DNA from 3 places in the Labrenzia sp. CP4 genome. Region 3 is predicted to be linked to each of the others. Evidence: predicted binding sites of a transcription regulator. Region 3 holds the regulator's gene; each other region holds the start of a gene.
What was found. The regulator HrcA, encoded in region 3, represses chaperone genes, less so after heat shock. The targets are predictions, from matches to a motif close to GTTAGCACTCNCNNNNNGNGAGTGCTAAC.
Positions count from the first base shown of each region.

Region 1: ACP90_RS13445 (M20 family peptidase) is a predicted target of HrcA. The motif match lies at 1,181-1,209, and genes of this name have one in related genera.
Region 2: groES (co-chaperone GroES) is a predicted target of HrcA. The motif match lies at 2,826-2,854, and genes of this name have one in related genera.

Region 1 covers NZ_CP011927.1:2,874,954-2,879,300, reverse strand. The annotation lists gene ACP90_RS13450 (vitamin B12-dependent ribonucleotide reductase) at 1-809, shown strand, start outside; gene ACP90_RS13445 (M20 family peptidase) at 1,371-2,897, shown strand; gene ACP90_RS13440 (transporter) at 3,354-4,337, opposite strand.
Region 2 covers NZ_CP011927.1:5,064,933-5,069,279, forward strand. The annotation lists gene ACP90_RS23185 (hypothetical protein) at 1-223, shown strand, start outside; gene ACP90_RS23190 (sigma-54 dependent transcriptional regulator) at 438-1,928, shown strand; gene ACP90_RS23195 (hypothetical protein) at 2,110-2,676, shown strand; gene groES (co-chaperone GroES) at 2,955-3,242, shown strand; gene groL (chaperonin GroEL) at 3,297-4,347, shown strand, end outside.
Region 3 covers NZ_CP011927.1:119,835-124,181, forward strand. The annotation lists gene rdgB (RdgB/HAM1 family non-canonical purine NTP pyrophosphatase) at 1-513, opposite strand, end outside; gene rph (ribonuclease PH) at 525-1,238, opposite strand; gene hrcA (heat-inducible transcriptional repressor HrcA) at 1,410-2,483, shown strand; gene moeB (molybdopterin-synthase adenylyltransferase MoeB) at 2,580-3,383, shown strand; gene secB (protein-export chaperone SecB) at 3,524-4,024, opposite strand; gene ACP90_RS00570 (ActS/PrrB/RegB family redox-sensitive histidine kinase) at 4,223-4,347, shown strand, end outside.

The DNA of each region.
Region 1 (4,347 bases), 2.8 Mb from region 3:
GGATCGTCGAACGCGTTGTCCGCGAACAGGAAAAACTGCCGACCCGCCGCAAGGGCTATACCCAGAAGGCAAAGATCGGTGGTCACACCATCTTCCTGCGCACCGGCGAATATGACGATGGCCGCCTTGGCGAAATCTTCCTCGACATGAACAAGGAAGGTTCGGCTCTCCGGGCATTCATCAACAACTTCGCGATCTCGGTTTCGCTTGGTCTGCAATACGGTGTGCCGCTCGAGGAATATGTCGACGCGTTCACCTTCACCAAGTTCGAACCGGCCGGCATGGTCCAGGGCAACGATGCGATCAAGAACGCCACGTCGATCCTCGACTACGTGTTCCGCGAACTGGCAGTATCCTACCTCGGTCGTCACGACCTTGCCCACGTCCCGCCGGAAGCCTTCAGCGGCCCGGTCAGCGCTGGCGCGGTCAAGACCATGGACAAGGGCAGCTCAGGCGGTGTGGTTTCCCACGGCCTCGTCCGCGGCCAGACCGAGCGGTTCCGTCTCGTCGCCGGCAACGAGCCTTCCGGCGAGATCACCGAAGCGGTGAAAGTGGAACTGGGCACAACAATCGCCGCCCAGACCTCCGCCGTCGCAACGGCTTTCGCCCGCGGCTCGGAAGCAGCTGCCGCTGTCGAAGTGACCTCGGCCCCTGCCCCACAGGTGAAAACCGCGGCTCAGCAGATCGCCCAGGCCCGAATGAAGGGTTACGAAGGCGAGAGCTGCTCGGAATGCGGCAACTTCACCATGGTGCGCAACGGCACCTGCCTGAAGTGCGACACCTGCGGCTCCACCAGCGGCTGCAGCTGACGATCAACAGACTTCTGGCCGGCACCGGCCGGAAGTCTGAATTCGATCGCACACAAAGCTTAGCCGGGAGTTCGCCCAGGCTGGTTCCCACTGGCCACAGCGCGGCTCCCGGCGCCCAGACGAAAGAACCCGCCCATCGGAAACGATCGGGCGGGTTTTCTTTTTGTCAGCACCGGTTTCCGCCATTCCATGCCACGGTTCTCGATACCATCGGCATTCGAAGGGCCGCTGACAGACCATGAGCGAGTAGCCAAAGAGAATCCCGCAAAAAGAGCCGGTTTCCAGGGTGACGATCGCAGGTTCGAGTAGTGCTTCCCCATCGTCGCTTTTTGGCAAATTTGCAAAACAGACCACCTGATTGATCAAGATTAATTACCAAGCCCGAAAAATGGGTGCAAAATGAATGCAACTTCTCGCTAACCGGGAGACGGTCGAGAACAATAATTGGCCTGATCGCAGATCCGATGAAAATCTCATCCTGATCATGAAGGAAGGCAAGATTTACAAGAACACGATCAACCAGGATCGGTTCTTGTCGAACGAGCACGCCAGGAGACCAACATGAAGTGCCCCACCAGATATGCGGCCGGCTTTTCACTCGTGGCGTCCATTGCCTTCGGCGCAACTGCCTTGGCGGAAGAGCCGCAGGATTTCTCTTCCAAGCAAATGAAAGGCGTCGAGCAGATTTCCATCGACGTCGACCTCGATGGCGCGGTGGAGCGACTATCCAAGGCCGTGCAGTTTCCGACGATCTCGAACCAGGACCGGGACGACTTCGACACCAAGGCGTTTGAGGACTATCACGCGTTCCTTGTCGAGGCCTATCCGGAGGTACACAAGGTCTTGAAACGAGAAATCCTCGGTGATCCGCGTCCCTACAGCCTGCTTTACACCTGGCAAGGCAAGAACCCGGATCTGGAGCCAGCCCTCTTCTACGCCCATCAGGATGTGGTGCCAGTGCCGGCGGACTCGCGAGATCAGTGGGAACAAGATCCTTTCTCCGGGGCAGTTGCAGACGGATACATCTGGGGACGTGGTGTCCTTGACGACAAGAACCAGATTCACGGCATTCTTGAAGCCGCTGAAATGAAGATCAAGGAAGGCTGGCAGCCGGAACGGACGATTTATTTCGTCTTTGGCCAGGATGAGGAAGTCGGCGGCCCGGAAGGGGCCAGATTTATTGCGGAGACCCTGGAAAAACGCGGCATCAAGCGATTTGCCTTCGTCATGGATGAGTCAGCTCCGCTGGTGCCCGGTCTGTTCCCCGGACTTCCAGACAATACGGCGCTGATCGGCATAGCGCAAAAGGGCTACGTCAGCCTTGAACTGGCGATGCATGGGGTCGGAGGTCATTCATCGCAGCCGCCCGAGGAATCGAATATCGGCATTCTCGCAAAGGCGATCACCAAGCTGGAAGCCGCGCAGTTTCCCTACCGCATTCATCCTGCGCTGCGTCATCAGTATCGTTACCTCGGGCCTGAACTGGATGAAGCCTATCAGCCGCTTTATGCAGCCGTTGCCTTCGGCAAGGACGGCGAAATGACCGATCTCGAAAAGCAGTTTGTCGAGGTCATGGCCGGCGATCAGGTCACCCGGGCCATGATGCATACGACAATCGCCGTCAGCATGTTCAATGCCGGCATCAAGGATAACGTTCTGCCACCTTCAGCGACGGCAGTCGTGAATTTTCGCCCCATGCCCGGCGACACGCCCGAGGTCATCATCCAGCACGTAAAGGATGCCATCGGCGACGACCGCATAACCATTCGGGACATCTCCGCCTCGACACCTGCAACCGCCATGGCTGACCCCGAAGGCCCCGGCTACAAGGCACTGGAAAAGACCATTCGCCAGATCTGGGGCAATGATCTCGTCGTGGCGCCGTTCTTCGTGATCGGCGGCTCGGATTCAAAACACTTCCAGGCCCGGCCGTTCGCTCCGGACGTTTTTACCATCACCGGCATCCAGCTTGAAAACACGAAGGAATTTGAAGGTTTCCATGGCGTCAATGAGCGCATCAGGGTCGATGAATACGGCAAGACCATCGGCTTCTTCTACCAGATGATGGACAATCTGGACGACCTGTGAAATCGGGCCCAGCATTGTTTGGCAGAACTGCAGGGACAACGGTAAAGATAGTACCAAATAAGCCTTTTCGGAAACGCGGGCATCCAGCGGGCGAACACAAGGGGCAAATACCGATCTCAATACCGCCTTTTTGACCGGGGCGTTCGTCTTCGAGCTGAAGGATTGCCTAGCAAAATTGCTTTCGGCAACGCGTCGGGCGACTTGCGTTCAAACGCTTTTTACGACCGAAACCAGAAACAACCAATAGATGTTCCTCGGCCTCTGTAGAAGTTGGTTTGGATAGATCTTTGAAAGCTCTGGCTTCTTTTGGAAATCGACTGCGCAATCCTGAAGTTATCCCTCTGCAAAGACGGATCTGGTTTTGCGCCGCTCGCCTGTCTTGAAAAAGGCCACATGTACATGTGACTTGAGGTCTTCATGGCCTGCTGAACAAGATAAAAATTTGCCCAGTCAGCGCTAGTGTTTCATGCTTAGCGGGATCGTCAGGGTGAGATAGGCCGACGTCCCTTCCAGACGATTTTCCGCAGCGAACTCCCGGTAAACCTTCACGCGTGTCGAGACCGGTGTCTGGCCGAGCTGGAAATTGTAGCCCGCCGTGCCGCCAAATGCGGCAACGCGTCCCTCGAAATCGCCGAGCCTGGCGCCGGATCCGCTGTCGGCTGTAATCTGGTCGTAGTAATAGCCGACCAGCCCCGCCGAGAACTGGGGTGAAAAGGTTTTGGTGAGCGCCCCTTCGAAGTGAAATTCCGTTCCGGTGGTGTAGTTCGTGGCCGGGTTTTCGCCGTTGAAAGTGAAACCGGCAACACCGGAAACCTCCCAGCCGCTTTTGGGATCGAACCAGGTTACGCCACCGTTGATGTCGAGCCCCCAACGGTTGAAGGCAACGTTGGCAATCTCGCCTTTCTGGTAGTCCCCCACCGGCACATTGACGAGGAAACCCGTCGTCCAGTGCCAATTGCCGTTGTGCCAGCCCAGCGAGGCGCCAACCACTGGGTCACCAATCGTGAACACCGTATCGCTGACAGACGCTCCGAGAATTCCGCCGGCATCAAGTGAAGCATCGACGGATTGTCCACCCCAGGGAACCGTCGCCTGCAAGGCAAGGCTGCCCCCAAGTACGCTTGTCGGCACAACCCACAAGCCAGTTGCGAGATCGATATAGGCGGTCGCGTCGACATTGCCGATAACCCTGCCGCCAACAGGCAGGTCACGGCTCGCCCCGGCAGACCCGGAATAGAAATAGACGTCATTTTGAAAGTAGACACCCGGCCCGGGCAGCACCGCTGCAAATGGCCCCTTCGACCCAAGTAGATAGAACCCGACACCGCTCTCAGCCGAGTTCGCCAACTGCGGTGTGCCTGCTAGACACATCAGGCCTAACAGGGACACCTTCAAGGCGAGTGCCTGCCTGCGTGCTTTTCCGGTGCTTGTCTCACTCACGTCCGCCTCT
Region 2 (4,347 bases), 1.0 Mb from region 3:
GCACCTTGAAACAGGTGGGGTGTCGGGAACCGTGGACGAGCATGATGCCTTCCGGCCGCCTGCACGTGCCTTGCGCACCGGAACCAACGCACCGGGTGGAACCGGCCTTCCGGAAGTCTTCCGAAAGCTGCAACGCGCATTGGCACATCCCGTTGACCTTTGGCTGGTGTTCGCCCTCTGCCTTGCCAGTTTCCTGGCAGGATACCTGTCGGCCGGCCTTTGATTTCTCAGGTCTGACCGGTCTTCGACATATCCACCACACACTGCCTGAGCTGGAATATTTTGCTCACTTCGGCCCTTTTCTGTGCCGAAAGCGAAGATCGCCTGCAATTTGCGTCATCTGACAACGCTTTGTTTACCCTGTTCGGAGAATTATCAAATTGACGAATCTTTCGATATTCGAATGACCCGTATCCAGCGATGGGAGTTACCCAGCAATGGGGAGTAATGAGGGCAAAGAGCTGCCTGTTATAGTACGCGTACTTGACGCAACGGCCTCCGAGGCTGCCCGCACCTCTGCGGTCTGCGCCAAGCTGTCTCACGCCTGTACGGACCCCATCCTGTACACGGAATCCTCGTCCTGCCTGCAGGACCTTGCAGACAAGACCACCGACATTCTGATCATCGATCTGGAAACCATCGGTGGCGACGAAGCCCTGGAAGCCTATGCGGTTCGCTGTCCCAAGGCGGTCATCATCGCGGTTTCGGCCAAGGGGTCTGTCTCGCGGGCCGTCAGCGCGATGCGCGCCGGAGCCCATGATTTCCTGACCAAGCCCTTCTCGCTCGATGCGCTTGCGTCCAAGATTTCCTTCCAGCTGAAACAAAGAAGGCCCGTTCAACCGGTTGCTCCCGCAGCACCGCAGAGTGTCCAGCCTGTCGTTTCAATGCCGGAGCTTTCAGCACCTCCGCTTCGCGCCGCACACATCAGGACCGAAAGCTCCGGAACGAACCGCCTGGTGGGCACCTCCGCCCAGATGCGCGACATCCACGACCAGATCGGTCGCATGGCGCCGTCGCAGGCTCCGGTCTTCATTACCGGAGAGTCCGGAACGGGCAAGGAACTGTGCGCCGCTGCGGTTCACGAATTATCCGAGCGCCGGTCCAACCGTTTCGTCACCTTGAACTGCGCGGCCATTCCGCGAGACCTCATTGAGAGCGAGATCTTCGGATATGTGCGCGGCGCCTTTACCGGAGCTGCAGACAACCGTGCGGGCGCGGCCGAACAGGCCGATGGCGGCACGCTGTTCCTGGACGAGATCGGCGAGATGGACCTTCTCCTGCAGAGCAAGCTGTTGCGCTTCCTGCAGACGGGGACGTTCCAGCGCCTCGGCGACACACATACCCGCAAGGTGGACGCGCGCATCATCTGCGCCACAAACCGGAACCCGGTTCAGGAAATATCCGCCGGCCGCTTCCGCGAAGACCTTTACTACCGGCTGCACGTGCTGCCGATCCACATGCCGCCTCTCAGAGAGCGCCGCGACGATATCCTGCCGCTCGCCGAAACCTTCCTTGAACGCTATTCGGCGGAAGAACGGCGCGGTTTCAGAGGATTTGATGCGGACGCGGAAGCGCGGATCATTTCCTATCCCTGGCCGGGCAACGTTCGCCAGCTTGAGAACACCATCCGGCAGATCGTTGTCATGAATGACGGTGCCGCTGTCACCTACGACATGCTGCCGCTGATCATTCGCGACCAGAGCAGCCGGCCGGGCACCTTGATCGACCTGTCCCGCGAGCGATCGCGCGTGGCGCCGCCAAGCCGGCCGTTCGGAACCATCGAGCCACTTTGGGCCCAGGAGCGGCGCATCATCGAAGACGCTCTTGATGCCTTTGACGGCAACATCGCCATGGCGGCAGCAGCCCTTGAGATCAGCCCTTCCACTATCTACCGAAAGCGTCAGTCCTGGACAGCCCGCAGCATGTAAATGCCCGGACCGGCGACACGTTAACCGCAATCGGGTTTTCTACTTTCGCGGATAACGAGTAGAGTACAGCTAAATCCGGCGTTTACCGCGCCGCACACATTGCCTTGTTTAATCGGACAAGTCGGTTTATATCGGCAAAATCGCTGAAAACGACAAGATTTAAAGGCGTGCGGGGATATAGATGATGCTGGTGGGAAAATGTGCTTTTCGGCAGACGCTGTCTGCTGTTCTGATTGCAACCGGACTGTCTGCTGGACAGCTGTCCGCGCAGGCCCAATCCCCCGCCAGCCCTCCTGAAGCTTTCCAGAACGCACTTGCCGCCTATGACCAGGCATGGACTGCCGCCGGTCTTTCGTTCACGGCCGCAACCTTCGCTTCCAGCCCGAGCACCGGATATGGCGAGTATACGCCGCGCGCTGACGCGACGTTTGCCGATGGTGAAGCGCTGTCTGTCTACGCGGAACCAGTCGGTTACGGCTTTCAGGAAACCGAAGACGGTTATGCCTATGAGCTGACCGCGGACTACAGACTGCTGACCAAATCCGGCCAGGTTCTGGCCGAACAGGAGAACTTCGCGACCTTTTCCGGCAGCGGCCGGTCCAAGCAGCGTGAACTTTCCGCGGCCCTCACGTTTCAGTTCAGCGGCCTGCCGGCCGGCGATTACCAGCTGGAAACGAGCTTCACCGACGAAATTGGCGGCAAAACGAGCGCCTTTACACTGCCTTTCAGCGTTTCCGGCGCGAATTGAGCCGGGCTCGCTGACGCAGTAGCAGCGACGCCATAATTCCGCCTCCCCGGTCTGTTGACTACCCCATAGGCGCAACGCGACCGATTGCGATTAAATTCTCGTCACAAAGCATTGACAAGCTGAGCACAGCTACATAAATCCATGGCGCTGTTAGCACTCGCTGTTAAGGAGTGCTAATTGGTGACGGGAGGCAATTTCCTTCCGTGCAACGCAACCCAATGTTCATGTCTCGCGCGCTGCCTATTGCGTGGGGCGCGCTCATGAGAGGAAACAGTGTTATGGCATTTCGTCCACTGCACGACCGTGTCGTCGTTCGCCGCGTAGATTCTGAAGCAAAGACTGCTGGCGGCATCATCATTCCGGACACCGCTAAGGAAAAGCCGCAGGAAGGCGAAATCATCGCCATCGGCACCGGCGCCCGCAAGGACAACGGCGAGATCGTTCCGCTCGACGTCAAGGCTGGTGACCGCGTTCTGTTCGGCAAGTGGTCCGGCACCGAAGTCAAGATCGACGGTGAAGACCTCCTGATCATGAAGGAATCCGACATCATGGGCGTGATCGCGTAACCAGCCGCGAACCGCTTCTGATTTCAACCTGTTCCAAAAGAGTGAGACGATCACATGTCTGCTAAAGAAGTAAAATTCTCCTCCGACGCACGTGAGCGCATGCTGCGTGGTGTCGACACCCTCGCAAACGCCGTCAAGGTGACCCTCGGCCCGAAAGGCCGTAACGTCGTTCTCGACAAGGCTTTCGGCGCACCGCGCATCACCAAGGACGGTGTGTCTGTTGCCAAGGAAATCGAACTGGAAGACAAGTTCGAAAACATGGGCGCCCAGATGGTGCGCGAAGTGGCTTCCAAGACCAACGACATCGCTGGCGACGGCACCACCACCGCGACCGTTCTGGCTCAGGCCATCGTCAAGGAAGGCGCCAAGGCTGTTGCAGCCGGCATGAACCCGATGGACCTGAAGCGCGGCGTTGATCTTGCTGCTGCTGAAGCCGTCAAGGCTCTGACCGCTGCCTCCAAGACCATCACCACCTCTGGTGAAGTTGCACAGGTCGGCACGATCTCCGCTAACGGCGACGAGCAGGTCGGCAAGGACATTGCCGAAGCCATGCAGAAAGTCGGCAACGAAGGCGTGATCACCGTCGAGGAAGCAAAGTCCCTCGAAACCGAACTCGAAGTCGTTGAAGGCATGCAGTTCGACCGCGGCTACCTGTCTCCTTACTTCGTCACCAATGCTGACAAGATGATGGCTGACCTGGAAAAGCCGTACATCCTGCTGCACGAGAAGAAGCTTTCCAACCTGCAGGCCATGCTGCCGATCCTGGAAGCTGTTGTTCAGTCTTCCCGTCCGCTGCTGATCATTGCTGAAGACGTTGAAGGCGAAGCACTTGCTACCCTCGTCGTCAACAAGCTGCGTGGCGGCCTGAAGATTGCTGCTGTCAAGGCTCCGGGCTTCGGCGACCGCCGCAAGGCCATGCTGGAAGACATCGCGATCCTGACCGGCGGCACCGTTATCTCCGAAGATCTCGGCATCAAGCTGGAAAACGTGACCCTCGACATGCTCGGCACCGCCGAGAAGGTGTCCATCACCAAGGAAAACACCACCATCGTTGACGGTGCTGGCTCCAAGGACGACATCAACGGCCGCGTTTCCCAGATCAAGG
Region 3 (4,347 bases):
ATCCGGCTGGAAAACCGGGTCGTAGCCGAAGCCCTGCGTACCGCGCGGCGGCCAGACGATCTGTCCCTCGACCTCGCCGCGGAAGAACTCTTCGCTGCCGTCCGGCCAGGCCAAGCACAACACGGCAACAAAGGATCCCCGGCGCTTGTCGTCCGTCGTTGCGCCCAGGGTCTGAAGCTTTTCCTCGACAGTGCGCATGGCCATCGCGAAGTCCTTGTCAGGCCCTGCCCAGCGCGCGGAATAGATGCCCGGATCGCCGTTCAGTGCCGCAACGCAGAAGCCGCTGTCATCAGCCAGGGCCGGCAAGCGGGAAGCCTTGGCCGCCGCATGGGCCTTGATGGCTGCGTTTTCCTCGAACGTGACACCTGTCTCGTCCGGTTCCGGCAGGTCCAGCTCTCCGGCGGAGATCACTTCGAAGCCATAAGGCTGAAGCAGTTCGTTGATCTCGCGGATCTTGCCCTTGTTGTGGCTTGCGACAACCAGTTTGCCCGGTTCCAACTTGCGATGGCTCATGGTTTGCGCCCTTAGAGAATGGCCATTTTCTGAAGATCGACCAGCTTGCCGATGCCCAGCTTGGCCAGGCCCATGAGCTTGCCGAATTCTTCTTCGGAGAACGGTGCACCTTCGGCCGTTCCCTGGATTTCGACGATGCCGCCGGACCCGGTCAGAACGAAGTTGGCGTCGGTTTCAGCTGTGCTGTCCTCGGCGTAGTCGAGGTCGAGCACCGGGGCACCTTCGTAGATGCCGCAGGAAATGGCAGCAATGTGATCCTTCAGGACCTCGCCGGAGACCATGTCACGGGCCTTCATCCACTCGATGCAGTCGCGCAGGGCAACCCAGGCACCGGTGATGGACGCAGTGCGGGTGCCGCCATCGGCCTGGATGACGTCGCAGTCCACCGTGATCTGGTTTTCGCCGAGGGCTTCCAGATTGACGACGGCGCGCAGCGACCGGCCGATGAGACGCTGGATTTCCTGCGTCCGGCCGGATTGCTTGCCGGCACTGGCTTCGCGGCGCATGCGGTCGCCCGTGGCGCGCGGCAGCATGCCGTATTCAGCCGTCACCCAGCCGCGGTTCTGTCCGCGTAACCAGGGCGGAACCCGCTCTTCCAGGCTGGCCGTGCACAAAACGTGGGTGTCGCCGAACTTGACGAGGCAGGACCCCTCGGCATGTTTGGAGACCCCGCGCTCCAGTGTGACCGCACGGAGTTCATCGGCTGCGCGTTTGGACGGACGCATGCATATCCCTTTCGACTTTCGTTCCGGAAAAACCGCCGTTTCTCCAGTGTATTCGTTGGGGCCTTGTAGACCCCAACTTCCTTCGCCGTAAAGGCCTTGCGTTGTGATACTTCACGCAAGCCCCCTTTTGCGCCTATATCTTTTTGATGAAAGCCCGGTCGACCCCGGTGAGTGGTCACATTCGGAGAACAAGCCTTGAGCCTCAGCGACCTCGACAAGAGATCCCGTGAAATCTTCCGTTCGATCGTGGAAACCTATCTGGAGACCGGCGAACCCGTCGGGTCCCGGAACGTTTCGCGCAAGCTCGGCATTTCGCTGTCCCCTGCCTCGATCCGCAACGTGATGTCTGATCTGGAACATATGGGCCTGCTGCATTCGCCGCATACCAGCGCAGGCCGGCTGCCGACCGAAATCGGGCTTCGGTTCTTCGTTGATGCCCTTCTGGAAGTGGGCGACCTGACCCAGGACGAGCGCCGGGCGATCGATGCCCAGGTGCGGGCGTCGCAAAAGGCGAATTCGGCCGAGCAGGTGCTGACGGAAGCCAGTCAGATGCTGTCCGGCCTGTCCATGGGCGCCGGCGTTGTCTTGACCCACAAGTCGGACATGCGGTTGAAACACATCGAATTCGTGCGCATCGAACCGCTGAAGGCCCTGGCGATCCTCGTCAGCGAAGACGGGTCCGTCGAGAACCGCGTTGTCGATCTGCCGGGCGACCTGCCGTCATCGGCTCTGGTGGAGGCAAGCAACTACCTCAATGCCCAGATCAAGGGCCGGACCCTGTCGGAAATCCGCTCCGAACTGGAAAAGGTCCGCGATGCGGACCAGGCCGAACTGGATCTCTTGAGCCAGAAGGTCATTGATGCGGGTCTTGCGGTCTGGGGCGGGGAAAGCGCCACCGATCCGGGCACGCTGATCGTGCGGGGCCGGTCCAATCTCCTGACCGATCTGGACGCCGTTGAGGATCTGGAGCGCATTCGCCTGCTGTTCGACGATCTTGAAAGCAAGAAGGATCTTATCCAGTTGCTGGGTCTTGCCGAACAGGGCGACGGGGTGCGCATTTTCATCGGCTCGGAGAACAACCTGTTCTCGCTGTCCGGATCCTCCCTGGTGGTGTCGCCCTACAGGGACAGCAACCAGCGCATCGTCGGTGTTCTCGGTGTCATCGGGCCGACCCGGCTGAATTATGCAAGGGTGATCCCGATGGTCGACTACACCGCCCGGCTGGTGAGCCGGATACTCGGATAAACCTGCCGGATACCGGATTTCCCGAGCGGGCACGGGCTTGACCTGCCGCCGCCGCCACCCCCATGTGTACCCGAGACCAGCCAGACAGGACCTGACATGCTTTCGCCCGCCGAACTGGAACGCTACGCCCGCCACATCGTGCTGCAGGAGATCGGCGGTGCCGGCCAGCAGAAGCTGAAAAATGCCCGCGTGCTGGTGATCGGTGCCGGCGGCCTCGGCGCGCCGGTGCTGCAATATCTGGCAGCCGCCGGTGTCGGCACGCTCGGCGTTGCCGACGACGACACGGTGTCTCTTTCCAACCTGCAGCGGCAGGTGATCCACGATACCGACCAGCTGGGCGAGCCCAAGGTTGCCAGTGCGTCAGAAGCGATTGCGCGGCTAAACCCCAATGTGAAGGTCGAGCCGCACCCCACCCGCCTTGCCGGCCACAATGCCATGCAGCTCGTTTCCCGGTACGACCTCGTGGTGGACGGGTCGGACAATTTCGACACCCGCTACCTGGTGTCCGATGCCTGTTTCTTTGCGCAAAAACCGCTGGTGACGGCCGCCGTTGGCCAGTTCGACGGCTCGTTGACCACCTTGAAGCCCTTTGAAACCGGCCCGGACGGCACGGCCAACCCGACCTACCGTTGCCTCTTCCCGCAAAAGCCGCGCGACGGCCTGCTGCCGACCTGCGCCCAGGCCGGCATTCTGGGTGCGCTGACGGGCATCATTGGCGCCATGCAGGCCATGGAAGTGCTGAAGGAGCTGACCGGAACGGGCGAGGGGCTGGTTGGACGGATGATCCTCTTCGACGCCAGAACCGTGCGCATGGAAACCATTCGCTACAAGCGTTCCGCGAAGAACCCACTCAACGGCGACACGCCGAAAACCTGGGCGGAGCTGCTGGAGGAGGCGTGACACGAGTTCGCCCTCCCGCAGGGAGTGAGAAACCTGCTGTTGGCCGCTTCCCTCAAGTCTGACCGGACAGTCTTTCGGGCAAACAAAAACCCGCCCCGGTTGCCCGGGACGGGTTCCGTGAAATTGTGGTCTGACTGACCTTAGTTCGGCTTCTGCTCGGTCGCCTGCTGGGCAGCGGCCTGCTGGGCCATGTTCTGGCGGTAGAGCTGAGCGAAATCGATCGGGTCGAGCATCAGCGGCGGGAAGCCGCCGTTACGGGTCGCTTCGGAAAGGATGTTGCGGGCGAACGGGAAGATCATGCGCGGGCACTCGATCATCACGAACGGATGCATGTGCTCTTTCGGCACGCCGGTGATCTTGAACAGGCCTGCGTAGACCAGCTCGACGTTGAACATCACCATGTCCGGGCGTTCTGCCTTGGCGGTCAGGGTCAGGACGACTTCAAACTGATCGTCACCGATCTGCTGGGCACCGACGTTGACGTTGATATCGAGCTTCGGCTGGTCGCCCTGTGCCAGGGAGCGCGGCGCATTCGGGTTTTCAAAAGACAGGTCCTTGATGTACTGGCCAAGGATGTGCATGCCCGGCGCTGCTGCGCTTTCCGCCTGCGGCTGAGCGCCGCCGTCATTGGTGTCGGTCATCATCTCATTCCGTTGCGCGGTGCTGATCTGAAATGAAGAGCTATTAAATCCCTCCGGCTGGCCGCCGGCCCGCGTGATCCGGACAGCCGTGTTAGCGGGTGGCTACCACTTACGCCTTGTCGGCACAAGAGCCCCGGCCTTGCCAGCCGCCGGAATCCGCTTCAAAAGAGGGAAGTTGCCGTTCTCCAAGAAGTCCAGATGCACGAACAACCGACATCCAATATCACCCTGCCGCACCGGCGCCTGAAACTCGACACGCTGGTGCGCCTGCGCTGGCTTGCCGTGGGCGGCCAGTCCGCAGCGCTCCTGGTCGTGCATGTCGG